4 regions of the Brevibacterium sanguinis genome follow, and region 1 is predicted to be linked to each of the others. Evidence: riboswitches for the same ligand, from Rfam matches in the RefSeq annotation. Region 1 holds a riboswitch; each other region holds the start of a gene.
What was found. Region 1 has a riboswitch for thiamine pyrophosphate ahead of thiM (hydroxyethylthiazole kinase). Riboswitches for the same ligand answer to the same signal wherever they lie in the genome.
Positions count from the first base shown of each region.

Region 2: another riboswitch for thiamine pyrophosphate. It lies ahead of thiO (glycine oxidase ThiO); the one in region 1 lies ahead of thiM (hydroxyethylthiazole kinase).
Region 3: another riboswitch for thiamine pyrophosphate. It lies ahead of ABD154_RS13725 (TenA family protein); the one in region 1 lies ahead of thiM (hydroxyethylthiazole kinase).
Region 4: another riboswitch for thiamine pyrophosphate. It lies ahead of thiC (phosphomethylpyrimidine synthase ThiC); the one in region 1 lies ahead of thiM (hydroxyethylthiazole kinase).

Region 1 is NZ_BAAAMB010000008.1:60,761-64,642, forward strand. It holds gene ABD154_RS09340 (ATP-binding cassette domain-containing protein) at 1-246, shown strand, start outside; gene ABD154_RS09345 (sugar ABC transporter permease) at 243-1,454, shown strand; TPP riboswitch at 1,541-1,644, shown strand; gene thiM (hydroxyethylthiazole kinase) at 1,632-2,492, shown strand; gene thiE (thiamine phosphate synthase) at 2,489-3,214, shown strand; gene thiD (bifunctional hydroxymethylpyrimidine kinase/phosphomethylpyrimidine kinase) at 3,211-3,882, shown strand, end outside.
Region 2 is NZ_BAAAMB010000009.1:33,651-37,532, forward strand. It holds gene ABD154_RS10445 (DedA family protein) at 1-520, shown strand, start outside; gene ABD154_RS10450 (ketopantoate reductase family protein) at 474-1,388, opposite strand; gene thiE (thiamine phosphate synthase) at 1,385-2,173, opposite strand; TPP riboswitch at 2,197-2,299, shown strand; gene thiO (glycine oxidase ThiO) at 2,290-3,489, shown strand; gene thiS (sulfur carrier protein ThiS) at 3,486-3,722, shown strand; gene ABD154_RS10470 (thiazole synthase) at 3,724-3,882, shown strand, end outside.
Region 3 is NZ_BAAAMB010000010.1:388,590-392,471, reverse strand. It holds gene ABD154_RS13730 (dihydroxyacetone kinase subunit DhaK) at 1-1,231, shown strand, start outside; gene ABD154_RS13725 (TenA family protein) at 1,272-1,943, opposite strand; TPP riboswitch at 1,940-2,044, opposite strand; gene ABD154_RS13720 (ATP-grasp domain-containing protein) at 2,052-3,062, opposite strand; gene ABD154_RS13715 (VOC family protein) at 3,175-3,537, shown strand; gene ABD154_RS13710 (alpha/beta fold hydrolase) at 3,541-3,882, opposite strand, start outside.
Region 4 is NZ_BAAAMB010000006.1:162,221-166,102, reverse strand. It holds gene ABD154_RS07565 (M18 family aminopeptidase) at 1-1,016, shown strand, start outside; TPP riboswitch at 1,454-1,564, shown strand; gene thiC (phosphomethylpyrimidine synthase ThiC) at 1,561-3,390, shown strand; gene ABD154_RS07555 (hypothetical protein) at 3,663-3,882, shown strand, end outside.

The DNA of each region.
Region 1 (3,882 bases):
GCCCAGACCGCCGAAGTGCTCAACCTCATCGAACGCCTCCGCGACCGTGACCTCGGGGTGCTCCTCGTCAGCCACAACATGGCCGATGTCCAAGCCGTGTGCGACCGTGTCCACGTGCTGCGGCTGGGCAAGGATGCCGGGGACTTCCCGGGAGACGAGCGCACCGACGTCCTCGTCGCCGCGATCACCGGAGCCAATGACAACGTCGTGACCCAGCGGGCCGCGCGGAGGGGTGAGCGCCGATGACCCGCAATTCCCTCATCACCGACGAGCGGATCTCCGACGAGGGGCTCGTGCGGACGTTCGTCCGCCGGATCCGGGAGGGCCAGCTCGGGTCGTTCCCCGTCATCCTCGCCCTCGTCGTCATCGTCATCGTCTTCCAGTCGGCGAACAGCAACTTCCTCTCCCCGGCGAACCTCGTCAACCTCTCGACCCAGGTCGCCTACCTGGCGATCCTCGCGCTCGGGATCAACCTCATCCTCCTCCTCGGCGAGATCGACCTCTCGCTCGCCCAGCTCGGCGGTCTCGCCGCCTCGGTGCTCGGTGTCCTCGTCGTCCGGCAGGGGGTCCCGCCGGTCGTCGCGGTGACGATCATCCTCCTGCTCGGCCTCGTCATCGGGGCGATCCAGGGCTGGTTCTTCGCCGTCGTCGGGATTCCCGCGTTCGTCGTCACCCTTGCGGGTCTGCTCGCGTTCACGGGGCTCACGCTCACGGTGCTCGGCACGCAGAAGAACCTCTCGATGGCCGACACGTTCGTCTTCGACTTCGCCAGCTACTACTTCCCGGCGTTCTGGGCGTACGTCTTCGGGGCGATCGCGGTCATCGGCTTCGCCGCCGGCATCATCCACGCGAAGCTGCGGCGGCACTCCGCGGGCCTCGACAGTCCGAGCTGGACGGCCGTCAGCGTGCGCATCGTCCTCCTCGCGGCGATCGTCTTCGGCTTCCTCATCCTCGTCAACCAGGACTTCGGACTCGCGCTGCCGTTCTTCCTCATGATGGTCATCGCGATCATCATCGACCTCGTGCTGCGCAAGACCCGGTACGGGCGCTCGATCTACGCCGTCGGCGGCAAGGTCGAAGCCGCCCGGCGCGCCGGCATCCGTGTGACGTGGGTGCGCATCAGCGTGTTCATGACCGCCGGTGTCCTCGCCGCCCTCTTCGGCTTCGTCAAGGCCGGAGTGACGACGAACGCGGGGTCGACGCTCGTGGGCACCCAGGACCTCCTCAACGCGATCGCCGCGGCCGTCATCGGCGGCACCTCCCTCTTCGGCGGGCGGGGGTCGGCGTGGGCCGCGGTCCTCGGGGCGTTCGTCGTCGGCGCGATCAACAACGGTCTCTACCTCATCGGCTTCAACTCCGATATGCAGCAGATCATCACCGCTCTCGTCCTCCTCACCGCCGTCGTCATCGACGCCGTCAGTCGGCGCGGACAGCGGTACGTCGGCAGGGGGTGAGTTCTCCTTCACCGGCGCCGAGGCGGGGGCGAGGTCAGGGGGTGACCCCACCTCACCCCCGCCTCGGCGATTTTGGTACAGTCATGGGCAATGACATGGGGTGCCCGGCGGCAGTCGCGCCGGGCTGAGAGGACACCCATCGAACCTGATCTGGGCCATGCTAGCGAAGGGATCGTCATGACTGACATCGATCTGTCGTCGGCGCACGCACGTCTGCGCGCGGCGAATCCGCTCATCCAATGCATCACGAACACGGTCGTCCAGCAGTTCAGCGCGAACGTGCTGCTCGCTGTCGGCGCGTCCCCGGCGATGCTCGACCACGAGGCCGACGCCGGGCAGTTCGCGCACCTGGCCGGCGGTCTGCTCGTCAACTTCGGAACCGCGACGAACCAGCAGTTCCTCGCCGCCGACGCCGCGATCGGCGCGGTCACCGCGGATTCGACTCCGTGGGTGCTCGACCCCGTGAGCATCGGCGCCGTCGACTTCCGCACCACCCGCATCCGCCGGGCCGCCGCCGATCGCCCGACCGCGATCCGCGGCAACGCCTCGGAGATCGCGGCTCTGGCTGGTGCCGGGGCCGGCGGGCGCGGCGTCGAATCGACCGACGAGGTCGACGCCGTCCTCCCGGCGGCGGCCGAGCTCGCGCGGACCAGTGGGGCGATCGTCGCCGTCTCGGGCAAGCGTGACGCCATCGTCGCCCACATCGACGGTGTCGACCACATCGCCCGTGTCGACGGCGGACATGCGTTCATGCCGCTCGTCATCGGCACCGGGTGTTCGCTCGGCGCCGTCACCGCCGCCTACCTCGCCGCCGTCGCGCCGGTCGACTCGAGTCCGGGTGCGGGTCCGGCGGGACTCGCGGCGTTCGATCAGTTCACCGCCGTCGTCGCCGCCCACGCCCACTTCGCCGTCGCCGGCGAGGCCGCGGCGACCGGCGCCGCCGGACCGGGCAGCTTTGCCGAGCACTTCCTCGATGCTCTCCACACCACCGACGATGCGCGCATCGGCGAGGCCCGGGTCGAGGTGACGAGAGCATGAGCGCGACGAGTGAGCGCCTCGCCGGCGTCGACGCCCGCCTCTACCTCGTCACCGATTCCGCGCAGTGCCGGGAGGCCGGTCGCACCGTCGCCGAGACCGTGCTCGCCGCCGTGCGCGGGGGAGCCGGCATCGTCCAGGTCCGGGACAAGGACATCGACGACACCGAGTTCCTGACCCTGACCAGGGAGGTCATCGCCGCCGTCGGCGAGGCGGTGGCCGGCACCGACCGCCGCGTCCCGCTCTTCCTCAACGACCGGGTCGCCGTCACCCGGCACCTCCTCGATGAGGGCGCCGACGTCCACATCCATGTCGGACAGACCGACACTCCCGTCACCGAGGTGCGCGACCTCGTCGGTCCCGAGCCGCTCATCGGTCTCTCCGCCGCCAGCGCCGCCGAATTCGCGGCGGCCCGGGCCACCGGCGCCGTCGACCTCGTCGGCATCGGGCCCGTCTTCGACACGACGACGAAGACCGACGCGCCGGCCGGGATCGGCCCCGACCGCCTCGGCGATCTGACGGCCGAGGCGGGACTGCCCGCGGTCGCGATCGGCGGCATCGACGCCGGCCGGGTTCCGCAGCTGCGCGGTCGCGGACTGCTCGGCTTCTGCGTCGTCTCCGCGATCTGCCGTGCCGCCGACCCCGAGCGGGCGGCCCGTGAGCTGCTCACCGCGTACGGTGACGGGACCGAGCCGGTCGCCGGCGAGAACGGGGGAGCGGCATGAGCACGCGCCCACCGATCACCCTGTCGATCGCCGGCACCGACCCCTCGGGCGGGGCGGGCATCCACGCCGACCTCAAGACGTTCACTGCCCTCGGGGTGCTGGGGACCACGGCGATCACCGCGCTCGTCGCGCAGAACACGCACGGGGTCTCCCGCGTCTACCCGATCGATGAGGACTTCGTCGTCGCCGAGCTCGACAGTGTTCTGGGCGACATGCCCGTCGATGCGACGAAGACGGGGATGCTCGGGTCGACGTCGCTCGTCGACCTCGTCGTCGACCGGGCGCGCACCTCCGATTTCGGGTTCTTCACCGTCGACCCGGTCATGGTGTCGACGTCCGGGCACCGCCTCCTCGAGGTCGATGCGGTCGCCGCGGTGCGGGAGCGTCTCCTGCCCGTCGCCGATCTCATCACCCCGAACCTCCCCGAGGCGGCCCTCCTTCTCGGCGATGATGTCGCTGAGGCGCAGACGCCGGCCCAGATGCGTGACCAGGCACGCGAGCTCATCGCCCGGGGTGCCCGTGCCGTGCTCCTCAAGGGCGGTCACGCCGCCGACGGGGACGTCGCCGACATCCTCGTCACCGCCGATGGGGAGATCGCCGAGTTCTCCCACCCCCGGATCTCCACCCCGAACACGCACGGCACCGGGTGCACCCTGTCGGCTGCGATC
Region 2 (3,882 bases), on a different contig from region 1:
GGCGGTGGGCATCATCGCGGCGGCGGCCGTCGGTGCGCTCCTCGGCGATCTCGCCGCCCACCTCGTCGGTCGCGGCGGCAGTCGCGCCACCGACCGGTGGGTGCGGTCGGCCCGGCTGCGCAGACTGCTCGCCTCGACGGCGGAGATGTTCGCCGTCCGGGGCGGCGCGATGCTCGTCGCGGGGCGGTTCATCCCCGGCGGGCGGACGGCGACGACGATCGCCTCGGGGATGCTCCGCTATCCCCTGCCGCGGTTCCTCGCCGTCGACTTCCTCGGGGCGCTGGCGTGGGCGGTCTGCTCGACGGGCATCGGGCTCCTCGGCGGGGCCGTGTTCGCCGATCAGCCGCTGTGGGGTGTCGTCCTCGGCGTCGGCATCGCGCTCACCCTCACCGCTCTCGCCGAGGTGGCCCGCCGTCTCCGGGCGCAGCGGAGGACTGCGGCGCCCGGGCCCGCTGCCGCCGAGCGCGCCCGGCTCATGCGCTCCGGTCGAACTCGCCTGCTCGCAGCTGCACGAGAGTGAGATCGAGCAGCGGAGTCGGCACCCCGAGGTCGCGCGCCGTCGTCTGGAGGTGGCCGAGGATGTGCTCGGTCTCGTTCGGCAGTCCGGCCGTGACGTCCCGGTAGAGCGAGGAGGTGAAGGCGGAGCCCTCGGCGGTGAGCATCGACAGGGTGGCCGCCCGGGCCCGCGCGGAGACCGGGTGGCCGGCGGCCATGGCGACGGCTTCGAGTTCGTCGATGATCCCCACGACGTGGGGTTCGCCGCCGGCGGCCATGATCGCGCCGACCGGTGCCCGGAAGAGGCACGTGACGACACCGGCCGCGGCGATGAACACCCATTTCTCCCACAGGGCGTCGTCGATGCCGTCGATGACCTGCAGCCGAAAGCCGGGGACGTCGAGCGCGTCGACGACCGCGGGTGGGACCTCTCCCCCGCCGAGGCGCCCGATCGTCATCGTCGCGAGATCCGTCATCTGGACGATGTCGGCTCCGCGCATCGTGCCGACGATCTTGACGAGCCCGCCGAGCACCTGCCCGGGGAACTCCGCCTCGAGGCGACCGATCTGCGCCATCCCGTTGAGGAACGGGATGATGAGGGTCTGGGGTCCGACGGCCGGCCGGACGTCGGCGATGATCGATTCGAGGGCACCGGCCTTGACGGCGACGAGGACGAGGTCGACCGGGGTCGGGTCGGCCGCGAGCTCCTCTGCCGTCGTCACGGTCACCGGATTCGTCCGGTCCTCGTCGGGGGCGATGAATCGCAGGCCGCTCTCTCTCAGGGCCTCGGCGCGGGCGGGCCTGACGAGGAAGGTGACGTCGCGTCCGGCTTCGACGAGGCGGGTGCCGAAGGCGCCGCCGGTCGCGCCGGCTCCGGCGATGAGGATTGTCACAGGGTGCCGTCCTTCGTGGTCGTCGCGGTGGTCGTGCCGGTGGTCGTGTCGGGGTCAGCGGAAGTCAGCTGCGCGCGCAGCCGAGCGGCCGCCTCGGCGGGGTCGGGCGCCTCGGTGATCGCACGGACGACGACGATGCGTGACGCCCCGGTCTCCTGCACGGACCGGAGACGATCACCGGCGGAGATCCCGCCGATCGCGAACCACGGCTTCGCCGTCGTCCCGCTCACCGCCGCGAGCGGATCGAGTCCGGCCGCCGGGCGACCGGGCTTCGTCGGGGTCTCCCACACGGGTCCGAGGCAGAAGTAGTCGATCTCCGGGTCGGCGGCAGCGGCGAGCGCCTGCTCGACCGAATGCGTCGACCGGCCGAGGATGACGTCGTCGCCGAGCACCGTGCGGGCCTGCGCGCTCGTCAGGTCGCCCTGCCCGACATGGAAGAAGTCGGCGCCGACGAGGAGAGCGACATCGGCGCGGTCGTTGACGGAGAAGAGCTTCCCGTGCCGGTGGGCGGCATCGCGGAGGATCTCGAGGGCGGCGATCTCCTCCCTGGCTTCGAGACCCTTGTCGCGGAGCTGGATGATGTCGACGCCCCCGGCGTAGGCGGCGTCGAGGAACTCACCGAGGTCGCCCTGCTGCGTGCGGGCGTCGGTGCAGAGGTAGAGCCGGGCGGAGGCGAGCGCACGGGTCCGCGCGGCGTCCCGGCCGGCGGCGTCGCGGTCGACCGGGTGGCCCGCGTTCTCAGCAGGGGCGGTCACGGGGTCTTGCACTGCGGGAGACGTTGGCATCGTGGGAACCATGCTCCTAGAGTAGAGGAGTTCGCGGGAGCCTCGCTGGGAGGCTGAGAGGGCTTCGTGCCGACCGCCTCACCTGATGCGGGTCATGCCGCCGGAGGGAGAATCGCATGGACGTCATCGTCGTCGGCGCCGGGATCATCGGCCTGGCCACGGCGTGGGAGCTGCACCGGCGCGGGGCGGCCGTCACCGTCATCGATCCGCACCCGGGCGCGGGCGCCACCGCGGCCGCGGCCGGGATGATCGCCCCTGCCGCCGAGATCGCGTGGGGCCAGACTCCGCTGTTTCCGCTCATGCGCGTCTCCGCCGACCTCTACCCGGAATTCACTGCGGCACTGACCCGGGAATCGGGGGCCGACCTCGGGGAGACGGCGACCGCCACACTCGTCTGCGCCGGAGACCGCGCGGATCTCACGGCCCTGCGCGAACTCAGCGCCCTCCAGTCCGCGGCCGGTTCCGACCTCGACCTGCTCACCGGATCCCGCGCCCGCGATCTCGAACCAGCCCTGGCCCCCGGTGTGTGCGGGGCCGTCCTCATTCCCGGCGATCATGCGATCGATCCCCGGCGGGTGACGCGCGCGCTGCTCACCGTCCTCGGCGACCGCGTCATCGAGGACCGGGTGACGGGACTGGTCGGCGATGAGGGATCACCGACCGGCAGTGCCCCGGCCCGGACGACCGGAGTCGAGCTCGCCTCAGGGCGTCGGCTGCACGCCGATCAGGTCGTGCTCGCCGCAGGCATGGCCCACAATGCGATCGCCGGCGCTCCCGCGCTGCCGCTGCGGGCCGTCCACGGCGACGTCATCCGCCTCCGCTCGGATACCGGCGCTCCCCCGCTGCTCACCCGGACGATCCGGGGACTCGTCGCCGGTCGGCCCGTCTACGTCGTGCCGCGGCCCGATGGGGAGCTCGTCCTCGGGGCGACCTCCCGGGAGGACGGCCAGGCGGGCATCCTCGCCGAGGGCGTCCACCGTCTCCTCCACGACGCCGAACGCCTCGTGCCCGGGCTCCTCGGATGTGAGATCACCGAGATCACGGCACGGGCCCGGCCCGGCTCGCCCGACGACCTCCCCCTCCTCGGTCGCAGCGACCCCGGTCTCGTCGTCTCCACCGGGTACTTCCGCCACGGGGTTCTCCTCGCACCGTTCGGCGCCCGCCTCGGCGCGGATCTCGTTGTCGGCGCGGACTCCGCGTGGCTGCCCGTCGGTGCGCGCGCGGCTGTGGCACCGGCACGGTTCGAGTCCGACCACCCGCCATCATCACCGCAGTCACCTGGTGCACCACTGCTGACAGCAAGGAAGGGATCATGACCATCACACTCAACGGCGACCGCCGGGACATCACTGCGGGCACGACCGCCCGCACCCTCGTCGAGGACATCACCGGACGGCAGCTGAGCGAAGACGGCACCCCTGTCGACGGCGGCCGCCTCGGGGTGGCCCTCGCCGTCGACGGCGAAGTCGTGCGACGCGGCCTGTGGGCCGGCTTCACCATCACCGACGGCCACACCGTCGACATCGTCACCGCAGTCCAGGGAGGCTGACATGAGCTGGACCATCGACACCGTCACCTTCGACTCCCACCTCGTCATGGGCACCGGTGGGGCGAGCACTCTGCGCATCCTCGAGGACGCCCTGACCGCCTCGGCGACAGAGCTGACGACAGTCGCGATCCGCCGCTTCGACGCCGCGGCCAGGGATTCG
Region 3 (3,882 bases), on a different contig from region 1:
GATCCTCGGCGCTGCCGCCGACGCCGGGTGGGGTCTCGACGAGCTTGCCGACCTCGGCGCCGAGGTGGTCGCCCGGTCCCGGAGCCTCGCCGTGGCCGCTCGCGCCCAGACCGATGCCCACACCGGTCGGCCCGCGTTCGACCTTCCCGAGGGCACCCTCGAATACGGCGTCGGCATCCACGGTGAGCGCGCAGCGACCTCGATTCCGCACGACGGCTTCGAGGCTCTCATCGACCGGATGTGCCGTGAGCTCCTCGCCGCGGTTCCCGGCACCCCGGCCGACGACGAGCTCCTCGTCCTCGTCAACGGACTCGGCGCGACGACCCAGATCGAACTCTTCAATGTCCACGACGCCCTCGGTGCCGCCCTCGAGACCGCAGGCGAGTCGATCGCCGCGTCCCTTGTCGGCAGCTATGTCACCGCGCTCGACATGACCGGGTTCTCCCTCACCGTCACCCGCCTGCAGCCGTCCTGGCTCGACTGGTGGAACGCCGCCTCCCGCACCGCGGCGTTCCCCACCCGCGGCGGTGAGTCCGCGCACGCCGAGGCGGTGCCGACGGCAGCGGCGACGCGGAGTGCGCAGGAGCCGACGTCGACCGCCGACTCTCTGCGGCAGCGGACGGCAGCCGGTGGGGACACGGATCTCGAGACCGCGGTGCTCCGCCGGTTCGCCGAACTCGTCGAGGAGCAGCACGCCCATCTGACGGAACTCGATCAGGTGGGCGGTGACGGGGACTTCGGGGACAACCTCCGCGGTGGACTGCGCCACGCCACTCGACTCGTCGACTCCTCCGAGGCCGCGGGATTCGCCGCAGCCGAAGCGGCGTTCCTCGGCGGCGTCGGCGGCACGAGCGGACCGCTCCTCGGCCTGCTCTTCCACGAGCTCAGCGCCGGTTACGCCGAACTCGACGCCGACACCCACCGCGAGACCGCGTCTGACCTCTGGAAGCGGGCGACGGCGGCCGGATGCGCGGCGATCCAGCGCGTCGGCGGCGCTGAGACCGGGGATCGGACCGTCGTCGACGTCCTCCATCCCACCGCCTCGGCGTTCGGGAAGGGATTCGCCTCAGCGGCGCAGACCGCCGCCGAGGCGGCACAGGCGACGGCCGACATGCAGGCGAGGCGGGGTCGGGCGAGCTACGTCGACGGCCGCGGAGCCGGCACACCCGACGCCGGAGCCGTGGGCATCTCGCTCCTCTTCTCCGCTGCCGCCGAAGTCTACGAGAAGTAGCCCTAGCCGGTACGAGAAGCAGCCTGGCCCGGCAGCGCGGTCACCGGTACGCCTCGTCGAAGAACGCGCGTTCGAGCCCGACGGCCCGCTGCCACAGATCGGCCAGGCGCTGCCGGGCGGCAGCCGATGCCGCATCGTCCCCGCGCGGGTACACCCGTTCGAGTTCGTCGACGAGGAACTGCACCCAGCCGGTGAAGGCCTCCCCGCGGTGGAGGTCGATCCACCCGGTGTGGAGGTCGCGGCTCGGCATGGCCCGATCCTGCTCGCCCCACTCGAGGTAGAGCCATTCGGCGATGACGAGGACGACGAGGACGTCGGGGTACGACGCCGCGGCGACCGCCTCGCGCATGACGTCGCGGAACCCCGCGGTCACCTCGGTGAGCTGGGGATCGGTGTAGTCCGCGGGCTCCACCCCCACCTCGGCGAAGGCGCGGAGGAAGTACGAATCCTCATCGGCGGCGAGGAACCCGAGCTGCTGGGCGAACCGGAGCTTCGCGGTGATGGTGTCGGCGTGGGCGACGCTGGCGCCGAGCATCGAGAGGAAGTCATCGAAGAACTGGTAGTCCTGGACGAGGTACTTCGCCATCACCGCGTCGTCGACGGTGCCCGCGAAGAGCTCGGAGACGAACCGGTGATGGGTCGCCGCGGTCCACTCCGCCTCGGCGCTCGCCCGCAGCTCGGGCACGGCTCCGCCGGTCGCGACTGTGATCATGATGAGCCTCCATCTTCCTCCGCCGGTGTCACCCGGATCAGGTTCTAAGGGTCTGCGTGCGCACTCTCAGCGCCGGTCGCGGCGCTCCCCTGTGGTGGTTCGAGACTATCAGCCGACCGGTGCCGCCACAGCTGCGTCATGATGGGCGGCCTCGAGCTTCGCGCCGAGCACCTCGGCCAGCCGGACGGCGGCAGGCTGACGGCCGGCCGCACGCTCGCCGGCCTCGACCTCGGCGTTGTAGTTCGTGTTCGTGTTGATGTCGTAGACGACCTGGCGACCGTCGGCGGTGTCGATGAATTCGACCCCGGCGAAGTCGATGCCGAGTTCGGTGAGCAGCGCTTCGAGCCGACCGATGAGCGGGGTGTCCGCGGTGATCTCGTCGCGCCGGGTGAACTGACTGTCGCCGAGGCTGCCGGCCGTCCCGGGAACGGCGCAGGCATCGGCGGGGCAGAGTTCGAAGGAGCCGGCGGAGACGTCGACGGCGACGGCGTAGTGGAAGCGGCCGCCGATGAACTCGGCGCGCGTGATGAACGGCGCGGCCGGCTGCAGGTACTCCTGGACGAGGGTGATGCCGTCGATCGGCTCGGTGGACCCGTCGGGGGCGAAGTCGGCCACGGCGGCCTCGAGCTCGGCGTGCGAGTCGAAGCGGCGCACGCCCAGTCCCTTGCCGCCCTGGTTGTGCTTCGTGATGAACGGGGGCGCGAACCCGGCAGCCACCTCGGCGATCGCCGCTGATCCGATGTTCGCCGAGGTGGCCGGCACCTCGATCCCGTGCGCGGCGAGCACGCGGTGCTGGCGGATCTTGCTGACCTCGAGCTCGAGGACCTGCGAGCCGTTGACGACGGTGCGGCCTGCGGCCTCGAGCCACGCGAGGACCGCGCGTCCGTACTCCTTGACGTGGGGGTCCGTGCGGGTGTGCGACGATGCCGAGAGTCGGGACCAGAAGACGCCCTCGGGCGGGGCGGCGGCGAGGTCGATCGCGGCACCGGGCAGCAGCCACTCGACGAGCTCGACGCCGAGGTCGGCGAAGGCGTCAGCGAACGGCGGGATCCACTCGGGATTGTCGTGGATGACGTAGACCGCGGGACCGTCCGCGACCGGCAGGGTGTGCGTGCTCATCGAAGTCCTCTCATGCGCCGTGGCTCTGGCAGGTGCGCTGTTATTGCTCAACAATTCTATCGAGTCGGTGATTCCCTGGGTCGTGTCCGCCCTGCGGCGTAGACTCAGGACCATGGCTATCGCAAAGCAGCCCGTGGTCGTTCTCGATGCTCCGGATGCTGGTGAGCTCGCCCAGTTCTACGGCGAACTCCTCGACTGGCAGGTCCGCGTCGACGACGACGGCACATGGGCCGAGATCACGTCCGATTCCTGGCCGCCCATCTGCTTCCAGCAGGTCGAGGACTACCACGCCCCGAGCTGGCCGAGCCAGGAGCACCCGCAGCAGATGCACATCGACGTCATGGTCGATGACCTCGATGCCGCCGAGGCGGAGGTCATCGGGCTCGGCGCCGGGAAGGCCGCCGTCCAGCCGGGGGAGACATTCCGCGTCTTCCTCGACCCGGCCGGTCACCCGTTCTGTCTCTGCGTCAACTGAGACTCAGCGCGACAGCACGTCGTCGACGGCGTCGATGACGGCATCGGGACGCTCATGGGTGACGAGATGCCCGGCGTCCTCGAGGACGACGAGCCTGCCCTGCGGCATCGTGTCGACGTTCGTCGCCGCCGCCGCGTTCTGGCGCGAGCGCATCCGCCGCTCGAGCAGTCCCCGCTGCCGACCGCCCTGGAGGACGACGCCGGGCACGTCCGGTCCGCCGTCGCGTTCGAGCATCCGCATGAGCGCGATCGACGAGGTGACATGCCGTTCCTCGCGCAGCGCCATGCGCATCGCCCGCTGGGTGAGCGAGTCGCGCCAGAACAGGGCGAGATCCGCCTCGGTGAT
Region 4 (3,882 bases), on a different contig from region 1:
AGCTCAAGCCCGGTGACGAGTTCGTCGCCGAAGGCGTGCGCCAGTTCGGCGTCGAGATCTACGGCGGCCCGCTGCTCAACTCGTGGCTCGACCGGGAGCTCGCCCTCGCCGGGCGCCTCAGCCTCGCCGACGGCCGCGTCGTCCTCGCCCGCACGCCGGCGATCGCGCGCATCCCGCAGCTTGCGATCCATCTCGACCGGCAGGTCAACGAGGGACTCACCCTCGACAAGCAGCGGCACACGACCCCGATCGTCGGTCTCGCCGAGCTCGCCGAGGCCGATGTCCTCGAGATCCTCGCCGCCTCCGCCGACGTCGATCCCGAGCTCATCGTCGGCCACGACGTCTACACGATCCCCGCGCAGGAGCCCGCGCTCTTCGGTGCCGCGGACGAGTTCTTCGCCTCCCCGAGGCTCGACAACCTCCTCTCCGTCCACGCCGGGGTGACCGCGATGACGTCCCTCGACGCCGAGGCGCTCGATGCGGTGGCCCTGTTCGCCGGGTTCGATCATGAGGAGGTCGGGTCGAACTCGCGCTCGGGCGCGAGCGGCCCATTCCTCTCCGACGTCACCGAGCGGATCGTCGCCGCCCTCTACCCGGAGGCGAACCGCAGTGACTACCTCGCCGCACTGGCCGCCTCGGTGTGCGTGTCCTCCGACGCCGGCCACGCCGCCCACCCGAACTATCCCGAACGCCACGACCCGCACGTGCGCCCGCGCCTGGGTGCCGGGCCCCTGCTCAAGCTCAACGCCCAGCAGCGGTACGCCACCGATGCCGTCGGCGCGGCGACGTGGGCCCGGGCCTGCGCGGCCGCCGGGGTCGAGTACCAGGACTTCGTCTCGAACAACTCGGTGCCGTGCGGGTCGACGATCGGCCCGCTGACGGCCACCCGCATGGGCATGACGACGGTCGATGTGGGACCGGCGCTCTACTCGATGCACTCGGCGCGGGAGATGTGCGCGATCAGCGACGTCGTCGCGCTCAGCGCGGTCGCGAAGACGTTCCTCCAGGGCGCGTGAGGGGCTGAGCGCAGGGGGCGAACACAGAAGGCGAGCACTCGCTGGTTCAACGCGGTGCCTCGTTCAACGCTGAGCCTCGTTCAACCCGGAGCCTCACTCAACACGGAGCGTGAAAATCGCGTCCCCAAAGACGCGATATTCACGCTTCGTGTTGAACGAGCGCCGGCGGATTCGCCGAAGTGCGGATATTCACGCTTCGTGTTGAACGAGCACTCTAGTGAACGAGGGCTCGCGCACGTCCGGGGACACCCTGTGAGCGAATCTGCGAGGGTGCCCCACGCGCACGATGCCGCAGGAAACCAGTGTCCGCTGGAGCGCGTCCGCTGGGCACGCTGAAAACTGAGCCGCAAAATCGCGCGCCCGCGGGTCCGCCGTCTCGCGCAGTGAACACCTGCCTCGGGTGATTTTGTGGCGGCGCCCACACCGTGATAGTCGTTGTGTGACCCCACGGGGGCCTTCGGAAGAGGGCTGAGATCGAGCTGAGACCGCTCGAGACCGTTGAACCTGATCCGGTTGATACCGGCGGAGGAAGAGAGGATTGCAGATGGCTGCGCCTACCCCAGAGACCACCCGTCCCACCGCTGCTCCGCGCCCGACGGCGCCGGCAGAGAACCCCGGGAGCACCCCCGCGGATTTCGCTCTCGAGCAGTACCCCACCCATTCCCTGGCCTGGGTCGAGGACCGTGAGCACGGCATCCGCGTGCCCGTCACCCGCATCGACCTCGACGACACGAACGGCCGCCCCAACGAGCCGGTCCACGTCTACCGCACCGTCGGGCCCGGCGCCGTCCCCGAACAGGGTCTGCCGCCGCACCGCGCGGAGTGGATCGCCGACCGCGATGACACCGAGGACTACGCGGCCCGTGGCCACCTTATCGAGGACGACGGGCGGGCAGCCGTCCGCCGCGGCGCGCCCTCCCAGCAGTGGCAGGGGCCCGACCGGACGCCTCGGCGCGCGAAGGCCGGACGCACCGTCACCCAGATGCACTACGCCCGGCAGGGCATCATCACCCCCGAGATGCGCTACATCGCGATCCGCGAGCAGTGCGACGTCGAACTCGTCCGCTCCGAGGTCGCCGCCGGGCGCGCGATCATCCCTTCGAACATCAACCACCCCGAATCCGAGCCGATGATCATCGGCAAGGCGTTCCTCGTCAAGATCAACGCGAACATCGGCAACTCGGCGGTGACGAGCTCGATCGCCGAGGAGGTCCAGAAGCTCCAGTGGGCCGCGAAGTGGGGTGCCGACACCCTCATGGACCTCTCGACGGGCAATGACATCCACACCACCCGCGAGTGGATCATCCGCAACTCCCCCATCCCCATCGGCACCGTGCCGATCTACCAGGCGCTTGAGAAGGTCGATGGCGACGCCGAGGCGCTGACCTGGGAGATCTACCGGGACACCGTCATCGAGCAGTGCGAGCAGGGCGTCGATTACATGACCGTCCACGCCGGTGTGCTGCTGCGCTACGTTCCGCTCACCGCCGACCGGGTGACCGGAATGGTCTCCCGCGGCGGGTCGATCATGGCCGGATGGTGCCTGGCACACCATGAGGAGAACTTCCTCTACACGCACTTCGACGAGCTCTGCGAGATCTTCGCGCAGTACGACGTCGCGTTCTCCCTCGGCGACGGGCTGCGCCCCGGCTCGATCGCCGACGCCAACGACGCCGCCCAGTTCGCCGAACTCGACACCCTCGCCGAGCTGACGAAGCGCGCATGGGAGCACGACGTCCAGGTCATGGTCGAAGGCCCCGGCCACATTCCGCTCCACCTCGTGCGGGAGAACGTCGAGCGTCAGCAGGAGCTCTGCGACGGCGCGCCCTTCTACACCCTGGGTCCGCTCGTCACGGACATCGCGCCCGGCTACGACCACATCACCTCGGCGATCGGGGCGACGGAGATCGCCCGGTACGGCACGGCGATGCTCTGCTATGTCACCCCGAAGGAGCACCTGGGACTGCCCGACCTCGACGACGTCAAGACCGGGGTGATCACGTACAAGATCGCCGCCCACGCCGCCGACGTCGCGAAGGGCCACCCGGGGGCGACGGCCCGGGACGATGCGCTGTCGAAGGCGCGGTTCGAGTTCCGCTGGCGCGATCAGTTCGCGCTCGGCCTCGACCCGGAGACCGCCGAGTCCTTCCACGACGAGACGCTGCCGGCGGAACCGGCGAAGACCGCGCACTTCTGCTCGATGTGCGGGCCGAAGTTCTGCTCGATGCGCATCTCCCAGGACATCCGCGACACGTACGGCAGCGCCGAGGCGCAGGCCGCGATCGCCGGCATGCAGGAGAAGAGTCGGGAGTTCCTCGCCGCCGGCGGTGAGGTCTATCTGCCCGAACCGACGATCGGCCCGCGGCAGGACTGAGGTCCCGGCAGGACTGAGCCCGCTCCAGGGCTGAGGCCCGGGCAGGTCTGAGGCACGGGCAGGTCTGAGGCACTGGCCGCTGGTGTCGGCGAGGTGGAGTCGGAGTGCCCGACCTCGCCGAGGTGGTCGCCGGGTGAGATCGGAGTACCCCAAATCGCTGGCTCGGTCGCCGGGTGGGGTCGGAGTGCCCCACTCCGCCGAGGCGGTCCCGGGGAAGCGCCTCGTCCCTGGGCTCTCGGTCGGCGCTCGTCCACCGCTGATAGGGTCGCTCTGTGTCCACTCAGCCCGCCGCGCCGCACGCTCCGAATCAGTCAGCGGAGCCGTCGTTCCGGGCGTCGTTCGACTGGTTCGCCCCGTATCTCATCGTCCTCGTGACGGGGCTGATCACCGTGGGCATCTACGCGCTGGCGTGGTGGAACGCGGGGTCGATCATTCCGCTGCCCGTCTTCGTCGCGCTCTTCTGCATCCCGGTGCTGCTCGGCTGGTGGATCT